2 regions of the Clostridium taeniosporum genome follow, and region 1 is predicted to be linked to the other one. Evidence: riboswitches for the same ligand, from Rfam matches in the RefSeq annotation. Region 1 holds a riboswitch; the other holds the start of a gene.
What was found. Region 1 has a riboswitch for lysine ahead of dapA (4-hydroxy-tetrahydrodipicolinate synthase). Riboswitches for the same ligand answer to the same signal wherever they lie in the genome.
Positions count from the first base shown of each region.

Region 1 (5,918 bases):
CAACAGTGCTAATTATATATTGATATTTTTTACATTTGTAATATTATGTATTTTAATCAATTTTTCTAAAACCTTTAATTTATTTCATCGCATTATTTTTAGAAATAATTATTGGTTATTTGATTCAAGAGTAGATCCAATAATTAATGTATTACCAGAAGAATTTTTTATGATAATGAGTATAGTTATATTAATATTTATATTATTACAAGCCTTAGGAGCTAAAATATATTATTATAAAAATAATTGATAATAGAGTAAGGACAGATGTTTAATAGTTTGACACTTATCTATATTCTACTTAAAATTATAAGAAATAAATAATTGGGGGAATTATAATGGGAATGCTATTAATAATATGTCCACTTGTATTTTTAGCAGGGTTTGTAGATGCTGTAGCAGGCGGAGGAGGAATTATATCTTTACCTGCTTATATTTTTGCTGGAATACCAATTCATATAGCATATGGAACTAATAAATTTGCCAATTGTATTGGGACTTCAATTTCATCAATGAAGTTTTTTAAAAGTGGAAATATGCAAATAAAGTCAGCAGTATTATCTGCTGGAGGAGCTTTAATTGGATCATGGTTTGGTGCACAAATGGTATTGTTGTTAAACGAAAAATATTTAAATTATTGTTTAATAATAATTTTACCTATTGTTTCACTATTTTTGTTGCTTAATAGAAATTTTGGTGTTAAAACTAAAAAACAAATATTAGATTGGAAATTATACTTTTTATCTTTTATTATTGGATTACTTTTAGGTGCATATGATGGTTTTTTTGGACCAGGTACAGGTACATTTCTAGTTATATGTTTTACAGGAATATTAGGATTTAATCTTATAACTGCATCTGGAAATGCTAAGATTGTAAATTTAGCTTCAAATTTTTCTGCATTAGTTGCATATATAATAGGTGGAAAAGTTATGTTTTCTATTGGAATACCTGCAGCAGTATGTGCTATAGCAGGAAACTATTTAGGAGCTCATTTAGCTATTAAGAGTGGAGATAAGATAATAAGGCCAATAATATTTATAACTATTGCTTTATTATTTATAAAGATTATATTTGATTTAATTTAGATTAAACTACATGTAGATACATATTTACGTTTAATAATTATAATTGACTGAATATAATAAGAAAATAAAAGGAATGTGGCTAAAACTAATATTTATAAATTTTTATGAATAAAAACCATGCATTAATAAAAAGGTGAGTTTTGTTAAATGCATGGTTTTAATCGTTTATGATTATGTAACAAATATTTTATTTATAGGTTTATTACATCTAAATCATCTGGAACATATATGTTGCCATCAAATTCTTTTTTACCTTCATTAACATATAGATCTTTTCTATGTAATAAATTTTTATCTTCGGTATGATATAGTATAATATTTTGTACATTTAACATTTTGGCATTTTTACATGCATCTTTTACAGTTGCATGATGTTTTTCATATGGTTTAAATATATCCTTTTGAGAATATAAACAAAATGCTTCATGAAGTAAATAATCTACATTTTTACAAAAATCTTTTACATTTTCTCTATATGGTTCATCTCCTAAGAAAGTTAATACTTTTCCAGTGTTTAAGTAGGTTTTAAAACCAAATTGTAATTCTTTAGTACTATGTATATCAAAGAATATTGTTTTTCGTCCTAATATATCAACTTGGGTATTATTTTCAATTTCATTAAAAATTATTTTATCATCAAATAATTTTAGAAATTTATTTTGAAGAACATAAGAACAAATAGATTTTATAGCTTCAATAGATTTTTTGTTGCAATAAATATTAAAGATACCTTCATATTTGTTATTTATAATTCCATTAGCAACTGCACGAATAATCCATATGCTTCCTAGAATATGGTCATTATGATTATGCGATATAAACATATTATGAATTTGATTTATTTTTATATTAACTTTTTCAAGATTTGATAATATAGTATTTCCGCCACCAGCATCTATAAGAAAATGTTCATTATCTTTTGATATGGTAAAGCAGGTATTATAACATTTAGTTACCATAGCAGAACCAGTACCAAGCATAGTTATAGATTCCATAAAATTTTTCTCCTTTATAACTTATTATTTAAGATAATATAATTATAGATGGTATGTATATTTATAACAATAAGTAGGAAAAATTAAATATATTATATATGATTTATTTTTTAAAATAAAAAATTTTAGTTGAGCAATTGCCTAGTTGATTAAAAAAATATAATTAGACTTATACAGTTATATGGATATATGTAACAAAAGGTTAATATTTTATTATTTTCAAGTATACATTTTAGAATTGTATAAATTTAAATTCTTATATATGGAAAGTAAATGAAATTTATATAAAAAATTAAATATGATATATATAATTTATTTTCTATATTTAATAAATCTTCATTTTAAATAATGTGGTAAAATATTAGAATTTAATATGTAAGTCAAGTAAATTAATTTATATTTTTTAATTAAAGTTAAATATATAGATATGGATTTAAATTTTATAAACAAAAAAGATAACTATTATATAAAATATATCTTGTAAGTACTTTACAGTAATGTTTAAAAATGATATAATGAGCAAAATGAATAGGGAAAACCTAAGGTAGAGGAGCTGTTTATAAAGAGTACTTATTAGGAGTCGGCAGATGTTGATTAATAAGGAAAGGTATAATGGCCGAAGAAATGAATCAAGCAAAAATTTATTTCTGGGTATGCATAAAATATATGTATAACTGTCACGTAAGTGGAGAGCTACAAGGATGTAATGAGATATTATTAATATTTCTTTATAATAGCAATATCTTTATAAGCTTTAGCAATCGAACTCTACCCGTTATAGTAATTCTATAGCGGGTTTTCTTATATTAATATTTAATAGTGTAAAACGCTATGAAAAATAAATACAAAATTGAATAACTAAATAACAGTTAAAATTAGTGAAAATATGTTTGTATTTTTAGGGGGGCTATTTGTGAAAATAAAAGGCGTAATAATACCACTTGTAACACCATTTAAAGATAATTGTGTTGATTTTGTTTGCTATAAAAAATTAGTGGATTATTATATAGAAAAAGGCGTAGATGGAATAATTCCATTAGGAACTACTGGGGAGAGTTCAACAATATCATCTTTTGAATATAATGAAGTACTATCAAAAACAATGGAATATAATAATGGTAGAACAAAAGTATATGTAGGACTTGGAGGAAATAATACTTTAGATGTAATAAAAAAATTAAAGATAGCAGAAGATAATAAGGTAAATGGAATATTATCAGTAGCACCATATTATTCTAGACCAAACCAAAGAGGTATTTATGAACATTTTAAAAGTATATCAGAATCAACAGATATGAATATATTAATGTATAATATTCCTTATAGAACTGGAGTTAATATAGAAAATGAGACTATATATAAATTAGCAGAGCTAAAAAATATCATTGGGATAAAAGATTGTTCGGGAAATATAAATCAAACTTCTGAATTATTATTAAATAGACCAAATGATAATTTTTCAATATTAACAGGAGAAGATGCTCTTTTTTATACAACATTAGCACTTGGTGGAGATGGTGGAATTTTAGCATCTGCAAGTTTAAATACAGAAAGTTTTATAAAAATATATGATTATATACAAAATAATAATCATAAAGAAGCATTAAAAATATGGAGTGATATTTCAAAGTTTATACCATTATTATTTCAAGAACCTAATCCAACTCCATTAAAATACTGTTTAAAAAAGATAGGATTAATTGATTCTGATGAAGTTAGATTACCACTAACTAATATAACTGATAAACTCAAAGAAAAATTAGATAATATGTTATTTTTATAAATAACTATTATATAGGGGCTAGGAAATTTAGCAATAAGTAATAAGTGAAAAATTGAGGGTGATTTTAAATAAAATTAGAGAGATTTCAAATCTCTTTAATTTTGTTTTTTTCTAATATTTATTTTTAATACGTATTTATATTTAATTATTAACTAGATTTGTGCAGCGATTTGGACATATATTCTAAAAAGCCAACATTCTATTATTTTTAAGCATAAATTTTAGAATTAAATAGACTTTAACTAGTTATATTAAAATAATAAACTAAATTTGTATAAAAGATTGAGTAGAGTATATCTAAAATTTATTCTTTAATATTTAATAAACCTTGATTTTAAGCCATTTGGTAAAATTGATGAATTTAGTGCACAAGTCAAGTTATTAAAATACTTTTGACTGTTGAAATGTTTAGGAGTAATATAAAAGGGTTGCGTCTAATTTTGACATAACTTTTATTTTTGATTAGAACGTAAAATTTAATTAAAAATATAATTTTAAACAATAGGGATAAGGGGAGATATAAATAATGTTACCTAAACTACTTACAATGATAAAGGGAAAAGAAATTACTAAAAATCAGATAGCAAAAGATATTATATCTGGAATTATAGTTGCTATAATAGCGTTACCTTTATCAATAGCATTAGCAATATCATCAGGGGTATCTCCTGAAAAAGGACTTATTACTGCTATTTTTGCAGGGTTTGTAATTTCACTTCTAGGTGGAAGTAAAGTACAGATTGGAGGACCAACTGGAGCTTTTGTAATTATAATTTATTCTATTATTCAACAATATGGATTAGATGGTTTAATTACTGCAACAATAATGGCTGGAATTATTTTAGTTATAATGGGACTATTAAAGTTTGGAACAGTAATTAAATACATACCTCAAACGATAACTGTAGGTTTTACTAGCGGGATAGCAATAACCTTATTATCTACTCAAGTAAAAGATTTTTTTGGTTTAAGAATAGATAATGTTCCAGCAGAATTTATTCAAAAATGGCAAAGTTATTTTTTACATATGAATACATTAAATATTTATACATTATTAATAGGAATTTTATGTATACTTATTATTGTTTTATGGCCAAAAGTTAATAAAACAATACCAGGCTCATTAGTTGCACTAATTGTTTCTACTTTATTAGTAATGATATTTAAATTACCAGTAGAGACTATAGGAGATAGATTTGGCACATTAACATCATCAATACCTATGCCAATATTACCTAAATTAAGTATAAGTACAATAAATCAATTGTTTGCTCCAGCAATGACAATTGCGATATTAGCAGGATTAGAGTCGTTATTATCAGCTGTAGTATCTGATGGAATGATTGGAGACACTCATGATTCTAATATGGAACTTGTTGCACAAGGTGTTGGTAATATTGTATCAGGTCTATTTGGGGGAATACCAGCAACAGGTGCTATAGCAAGAACAGCAGCAAATGTTAAAAATAGTGGAAAAAGTCCAATTGCAGGAATTGTACATGCTATAACATTATTAGCTATAATGTTAATTTTAATGCCTGTGGCTAAATTAATACCAATGACATCTCTTGCAGCAATATTAGCTGTTGTATCTTATAATATGAGTGAATGGAGAGCATTTAAGTCATTATTAAAGGCTCCTAAGAGTGATGTTATTGTATTAGTTGTAACTTTCTTTTTTACTATAGTGTTTGACCTGGTAGTAGCAATTGGATTTGGTATGCTTATGGCTATGTTCTTATTTATGAAGAGGGTATGTGAAACAACTGCTATTAGAGATTTAGTAGATGAAGAGGTTTTTGATAAAGAAGTTTTAGATATGCTAAAAGAAGCAGATGGAAAGATATTAGTATACCAAGTTGATGGACCGTTATTCTTTGGAATAGTACAAGACTTTTTATTTAAAGTTAATTCTGTAAAACCAACAGCAGAAGTTCTTATATTAGACATGAGACATAGTTATGCAATAGATGCTTCGGCAATAGATGCATTAAAGAAATTACTTAAACAGTGTAAAAAAAATAAGATAAAACTTTTAATTACACATATTCA
Region 1 covers NZ_CP017253.2:3,169,710-3,175,627, reverse strand. The annotation lists gene BGI42_RS14285 (TIGR01906 family membrane protein) at 1-250, shown strand, start outside; gene BGI42_RS14280 (sulfite exporter TauE/SafE family protein) at 339-1,088, shown strand; gene BGI42_RS14275 (MBL fold metallo-hydrolase) at 1,280-2,083, opposite strand; lysine riboswitch at 2,621-2,787, shown strand; gene dapA (4-hydroxy-tetrahydrodipicolinate synthase) at 2,997-3,866, shown strand; gene BGI42_RS14260 (SulP family inorganic anion transporter) at 4,393-5,918, shown strand, end outside.

Region 2 (5,918 bases), 250 kb from region 1:
TCTACCACCTAAAAGAACTGTTATTTGATTCATTAAATCTTCTTTAGATATAAGATATTTTTCTTCTTCAGGAAGTTGCATAGTATATCCTAATGCTCCCATTGTTCTAGGAACTATTGTTATTTTATGAACAGGATCTGAACCCTCTAATAATGCAGCTACAAGCGCATGACCAACTTCATGGAAAGCAACTAATTTCTTTTCCTTAGGAGAAAGAATTCTATCTTTCTTTTCCTTACCTGCAATTATAACTTCCACTGCATCTCTTAAATCCTCTTGAAGTACAAATTTTCTTCTATTTCTTACCGCCCTTAAAGCTGATTCATTAATTATATTAGCAAGGTCAGCTCCTACTGCTCCTGGAGTACCTTTTGCTATTTCATCAAGGTCAACATCTTCTCCCAAGTTAACATTTTTAGCATGAACTCTAAGAATTGCTTCTCTACCTTTATAATCTGGTCTATCAACTATTACTCTTCTATCAAATCTACCTGGTCTTAAAAGAGCTTTATCTAATATTTCTGGTCTATTTGTAGCTCCAAGTATAACAATTCCTTTAGATGAATCAAATCCATCCATTTCAGAAAGTAATTGATTTAATGTTTGCTCTCTTTCATCATTACTTTGCATTTGATTATCTCTACTTTTACCAATTGCATCTATTTCATCTATAAATATTATACATGGTGCTTTTGCCACTGCTTCTTTAAATAATTCTCTAACTCTTGAAGCTCCAACTCCAACAAACATTTCAACAAAGCTTGAACCTGAAAGTGAGAAAAATGGAACTTTTGCTTCTCCTGCAACAGCTTTTGCAATAAGTGTTTTACCTGTTCCTGGAGGTCCTACAAGTAATGCTCCTTTAGGTAATTTAGCACCTATTTCTGTATATCTCTTTGGACAATTTAAAAAGTCAATTACTTCTTTTAATGACTCCTTAGCTTCTTCTTGGCCAGCAACATCATCAAAAGTCACTCCAATTTCGTTTTCAACATAAACTTTAGCGTTACTTTTTCCGATTCCCATTATTCCTCCGCCGCTGCCCATGCCTCCACTTCCCATTCTAGAGAATAAGAATTTCCACATTAAGAAGAAAAATAGCATTGGTAAAATCCAACTAAGTACAAAATCCATAATCGGACTTTGTTTTGGATTTTTACCTGTAAATATTATTTTAGGATTCGCATTATTTAATTTACTTATTAAATTTTCATCTTTAATATTAGCAGTATATAAAGTTTTACCCTTATATTCACTATTATCTGATGGTGTAATTATTAAATTATCACCTGTTATTACTACTTTTGATATTTTATTTTGATCTATCATTTCATAAAACTGATCATAGGATATTTCTTTTGTAGTTGCTGCTTCTCTAACATAATGTGCAGTACCTATGAACATAAAAACTATCAAAAAATATATTATCATTGTAATATATCCTTTTTTCTTCTTTTTATTGTTACCTTGCATTATATCATCCTTTCTTTACAATTCGTAAAAATATATAAAACGTTCTTATTCCCACATATTTTTCATCATATTGTTTATTGCTTGTTTTCTTTTTAAAGTCTCTTCCTTATCTATAATAAATACATCTTCCTTTTTAATCAAAACATCTCCATCTCTTATATTCCCTTTAATATTAGAAAGTGATACTTCTATAATTTCACCTTCAGATGACTCAATTACTACATAGTTTTCTTCAATTCTATCAACTATATATTTATCTACCATATTATAATATCCTCTCTTTATTTTCTCTATATTTAAGTTAACAATACTAAATAAAATTAACCTAAAATAAAACCTTAATCTAAATAAAATATCTTAAGAAATAGTATACCATATTATTAAGAAATAAGAACTATTAATTCAAAGGACCAAAATCCTTAAGAGGCCAAATTTTAATTTGTGCTTTTCCTTTTATATCATCTCCATCTATGTACGGATTAATCCATTTTCTTGCATCATTTGACCTTGCTCTATTATCGCCTAAAAAGAAGTATTTGCCATCTGGCACATCAAATATTCCATCGTAGTCTTCATTATTTTTCACATAATTCTCAGTTAATTGTTGTCCATTCACACTTACTATTCCATGCTTTATCTCTATATGATCTCCTGGTAAACCTATAACCCTTTTTATTAATGTTTCTTGAAGTTCATCTGAATAAAATACTATTATATTTCCATGTTCTATTTTCTCTAAATTATATATCTTAGTTACAAATAATTTATCTCCTTTATTTAATGTAGGAACCATTGATTCACTAGGAATGTATACATTGTAAACTAAAAATTTATTCACCAAAAATGCTATTATTAATGCTGCAAATATTGGTACTACCCATTCAGTAAAAAAATTTTCTTTTTTTATCATATTAATTTTCTCCATAAATTTATTCATAAATATATTCTCCTTTGAGGACAAAAAAATAAAGTCCTTTTATAATTAATTAGCAGTTTATAAATTATTTATACACCTTAAAATCAGTTATAGGATATATTTTAACTTTAGCTTTTCCTTGTATTTTTTCTCCTTTTATATAAGGATCTTTCCAATATCTAGAATCATCTGAATTTGCTCTATTATCTCCTAAAAAGAAATATTCACCTTCTGGAACATCAAATGTTTTATTACAAACTTCATTGTTTTTTACATAATCTTCATTTAATTGTTCCCCATTTACACTTACTATTCCATCTTTTATTTCTATATGATCTCCAGGAAGCCCTATTAATCTTTTTATAAGAATTTCCTTAAGTTCATCCGAATCAAAGATTACTATATCTCCTCTATTTAAATTTTCAGGATTATAGACTCTTGTCGCAATAAGCCTGTCTTTAACTTCTAATGTTGGTTTCATTGATGCACTTTTAATCCACACAGTATAAATCAAAAATTTCCAAACTAACAACCCTATAACTATGGCTCCTATAATCGTTAATCCCCATTCTTTAAAAAAATTATTTTTACTACTCGCCTCCATATAACTTCCACCTTCCTAAATAAATTTACATATACTAAAATATTTATTTTAAACTAGAGTCTCTATTTAATAATAAAACTTTAAAAATTGCATTTCATTAAAATATTAACTATAATTTACAATTTAATTAATTAAAAACAAAACATTATATTTCATCTTAATAGTATAACATAAAGCATTCTATTGAAACATTAAGGATTTATAACAAATTTGTTACTTAAAAATTTAAATATTATACATTATTTATAAGCAAAAAAATGTGTATCAAAATTAATAAATCAATTTGATACACACTAAGATATATATATTATCTTGGGAAAGAATATTAATAAAAAGCTAATTTTATTTAAAGATAATTTAGACTATTTCATTTTTTATAAGATCTTCATATGTTTCTCTCTTACAAATAAGTCTTGCTTTATTATCTTTTATCATCACTACTGGTGGTCTTGGAATCTTATTATAATTATTAGACATTGAATATCCGTATGCACCAGTTGTCATAACTGCTAAAATATCATTTGACTTTGGTACAGAAATATTAATATCATTTAATAGTATATCTCCTGATTCACAACATTTACCACAAATAGTTACTAATTCTTCTAGGTCTCTCTTAACTTCGTTAGCTAACATACATTCATATTTAGCATTATACAAAGCTGGTCTTATATTATCCGACATTCCACCATCTACTGATATATACTTTCTTACTCCGGAAATATTTTTTATTGATCCTACTGTATATAAAGTTATTCCAGCGTTACCAACTATACTTCTACCTGGTTCTATTATTAATGATGGCTTTGATTGACCTGTTCTAGAGCAAACTTCATCAACCTTATTTAATATTGCTTCACAATATTCTTTAGTTGTTTTTGGTTTATCCCCTCTATTATAGTATATACCAAATCCACCACCTAAATCTAGTTCTTTTATTAAATATCCTGTATTTTGTTTGATTTTCTTTATTAAATCTAGCATAATTTCTACTGCATCTTCATATGGTTCAATTTCAAATATTTGAGATCCAATATGACAATGTAGTCCAACTAACTCTATATTAGGAAACTCCATGGACTTATTCACAGCATCTTCTATCATATTATTAACAGGTGGAAATCCAAACTTAGAATCAATTTGACCAGTTTTTATATATTCATGAGTATGGGCTTCAATGCCAGGAGTTATTCTTAAAAATATTTTTTGAATTTTATTATACTTTGCTGCAATTTTATTTAATGATTCCATTTCATAATAATTATCTACAACAAATCTTCCAACACCTAGCTTAACTCCAAAGTCAATTTCATCTAATGTTTTATTATTTCCATGAAACATTACCCTTTCTAAGGGAAATCCTGATTTATAAGCTGTAAAAAGTTCCCCTCCAGATACAACATCTAATGATAACTTTTCTTCATTTATTATTTTACACATTTCAATTGTCAAAAATGCTTTCCCTGCATATGCAACTCTGTTTAAAGATTCCTCACATTTAAAATATTTGTAATAATCACTACAGTTTTGTCTGATTAACCCCTCATCCATAACATATAAAGGTGTACAATACTCCTTTACTAAATCAGTAGTTTTAATTCCCCCAATTGTTAATTCATTGTCTATAATTTCCATATTTCCGAATAATTTCATCTTTCTACCCTCCAATAATTTGTCTAAAAACAAAAGTCACAGATATTAATCTGCGACAGGTAGAGTCTACTTAATTAGGATTTTTGTTGCTCATTGCTTATTGCTAAAGTTATTTTAAATAGTATTTATTAATACTATTATTAGTATAATTAATATAAATTAAACATAAAAATATAAATTAATTTATATTTTTAGTGTAAATTTACTAATTATATTGCAACTATTCCACCTTGTAGCTCTCCACGTTAGTGACAGTTATGTATATATTCTATACACCCCCAAAAATAATTTTTCGCATAAAAATTATTTCTTCGGCTACAATGCCTTTTTTTATAAATCAATATCTGCCGACTCCTTATAAATACTCATCATTATAGCACCTCTACCTTAGGTTTTATTCTATATTTTATTATATTAAAATTTATTATTTTTGTTAAAGATATGATATCATAAATTCAATCTATTTCAATACTTTTGGGTCTATTTTTTTTAACTTTATCAATTTATTAATTTTTTTCAAATAATTACTAATCAATTACTAAATTCGTTAATTTTAAAATAAAATTTTAATTAGCAAAGTATAAATTTTTTTAATATTTAAATTTATTTTTTATTTATCCCTGTTATAATTAACAGTTTTCAAATATGAAATAATTAATCAATAAAGAAACTTCAATGGAGCCTTTAATACTATGAATATTAATTATTATAGTTTATATAATAAGTTTATTTTTACCGTTATTAATTTAGTGTATTTACAAGTTTCTTTCAACTTATCCACATTATCCACATATTTTATCCACAACAATGTTAATTTTGTTAACAAATATTTATTAAGAATATTTATTATAGATATAATTATTTTTTAATAATATGATATCGTATTTAATTTTACACTTTTCTATATATAGTTACATTTTATTTGGTATATACTGTATATCCATACCATTGCATAATATATTTTTTTAGTTATCCACACATTTATCAACAAGTAATTATTTAATCAACACTTTGTGTACATCTATGTGTTTATTAGGTATGCCAACACCTTTCGTATGTACTGAAAAGATTTTAATCCACAAAGTTATACACAACTTTTTTACAAAATAATAGTCCTTAAAAATTTTTAAGTTTTTTGTTATATTTTATATTAATTTTGTTTATTTTAACTATACATATTATAGTTTTACTAATTAAATAAAACTTATACTATCATTTTCACTATAAAGATAACTCTAAATTCCATATTATATTTTTTAAACTACGGATTTA
Region 2 covers NZ_CP017253.2:2,920,284-2,926,201, forward strand. The annotation lists gene ftsH (ATP-dependent zinc metalloprotease FtsH) at 1-1,473, opposite strand, end outside; gene BGI42_RS13195 (DUF3006 domain-containing protein) at 1,519-1,737, opposite strand; gene lepB (signal peptidase I) at 1,871-2,398, opposite strand; gene lepB (signal peptidase I) at 2,475-2,993, opposite strand; gene lysA (diaminopimelate decarboxylase) at 3,351-4,646, opposite strand; lysine riboswitch at 4,872-5,039, opposite strand.
Region 2: it holds a riboswitch for lysine, as region 1 does, so the genes downstream of both, lysA (diaminopimelate decarboxylase) here and dapA (4-hydroxy-tetrahydrodipicolinate synthase) in region 1, are expected to answer to the same signal.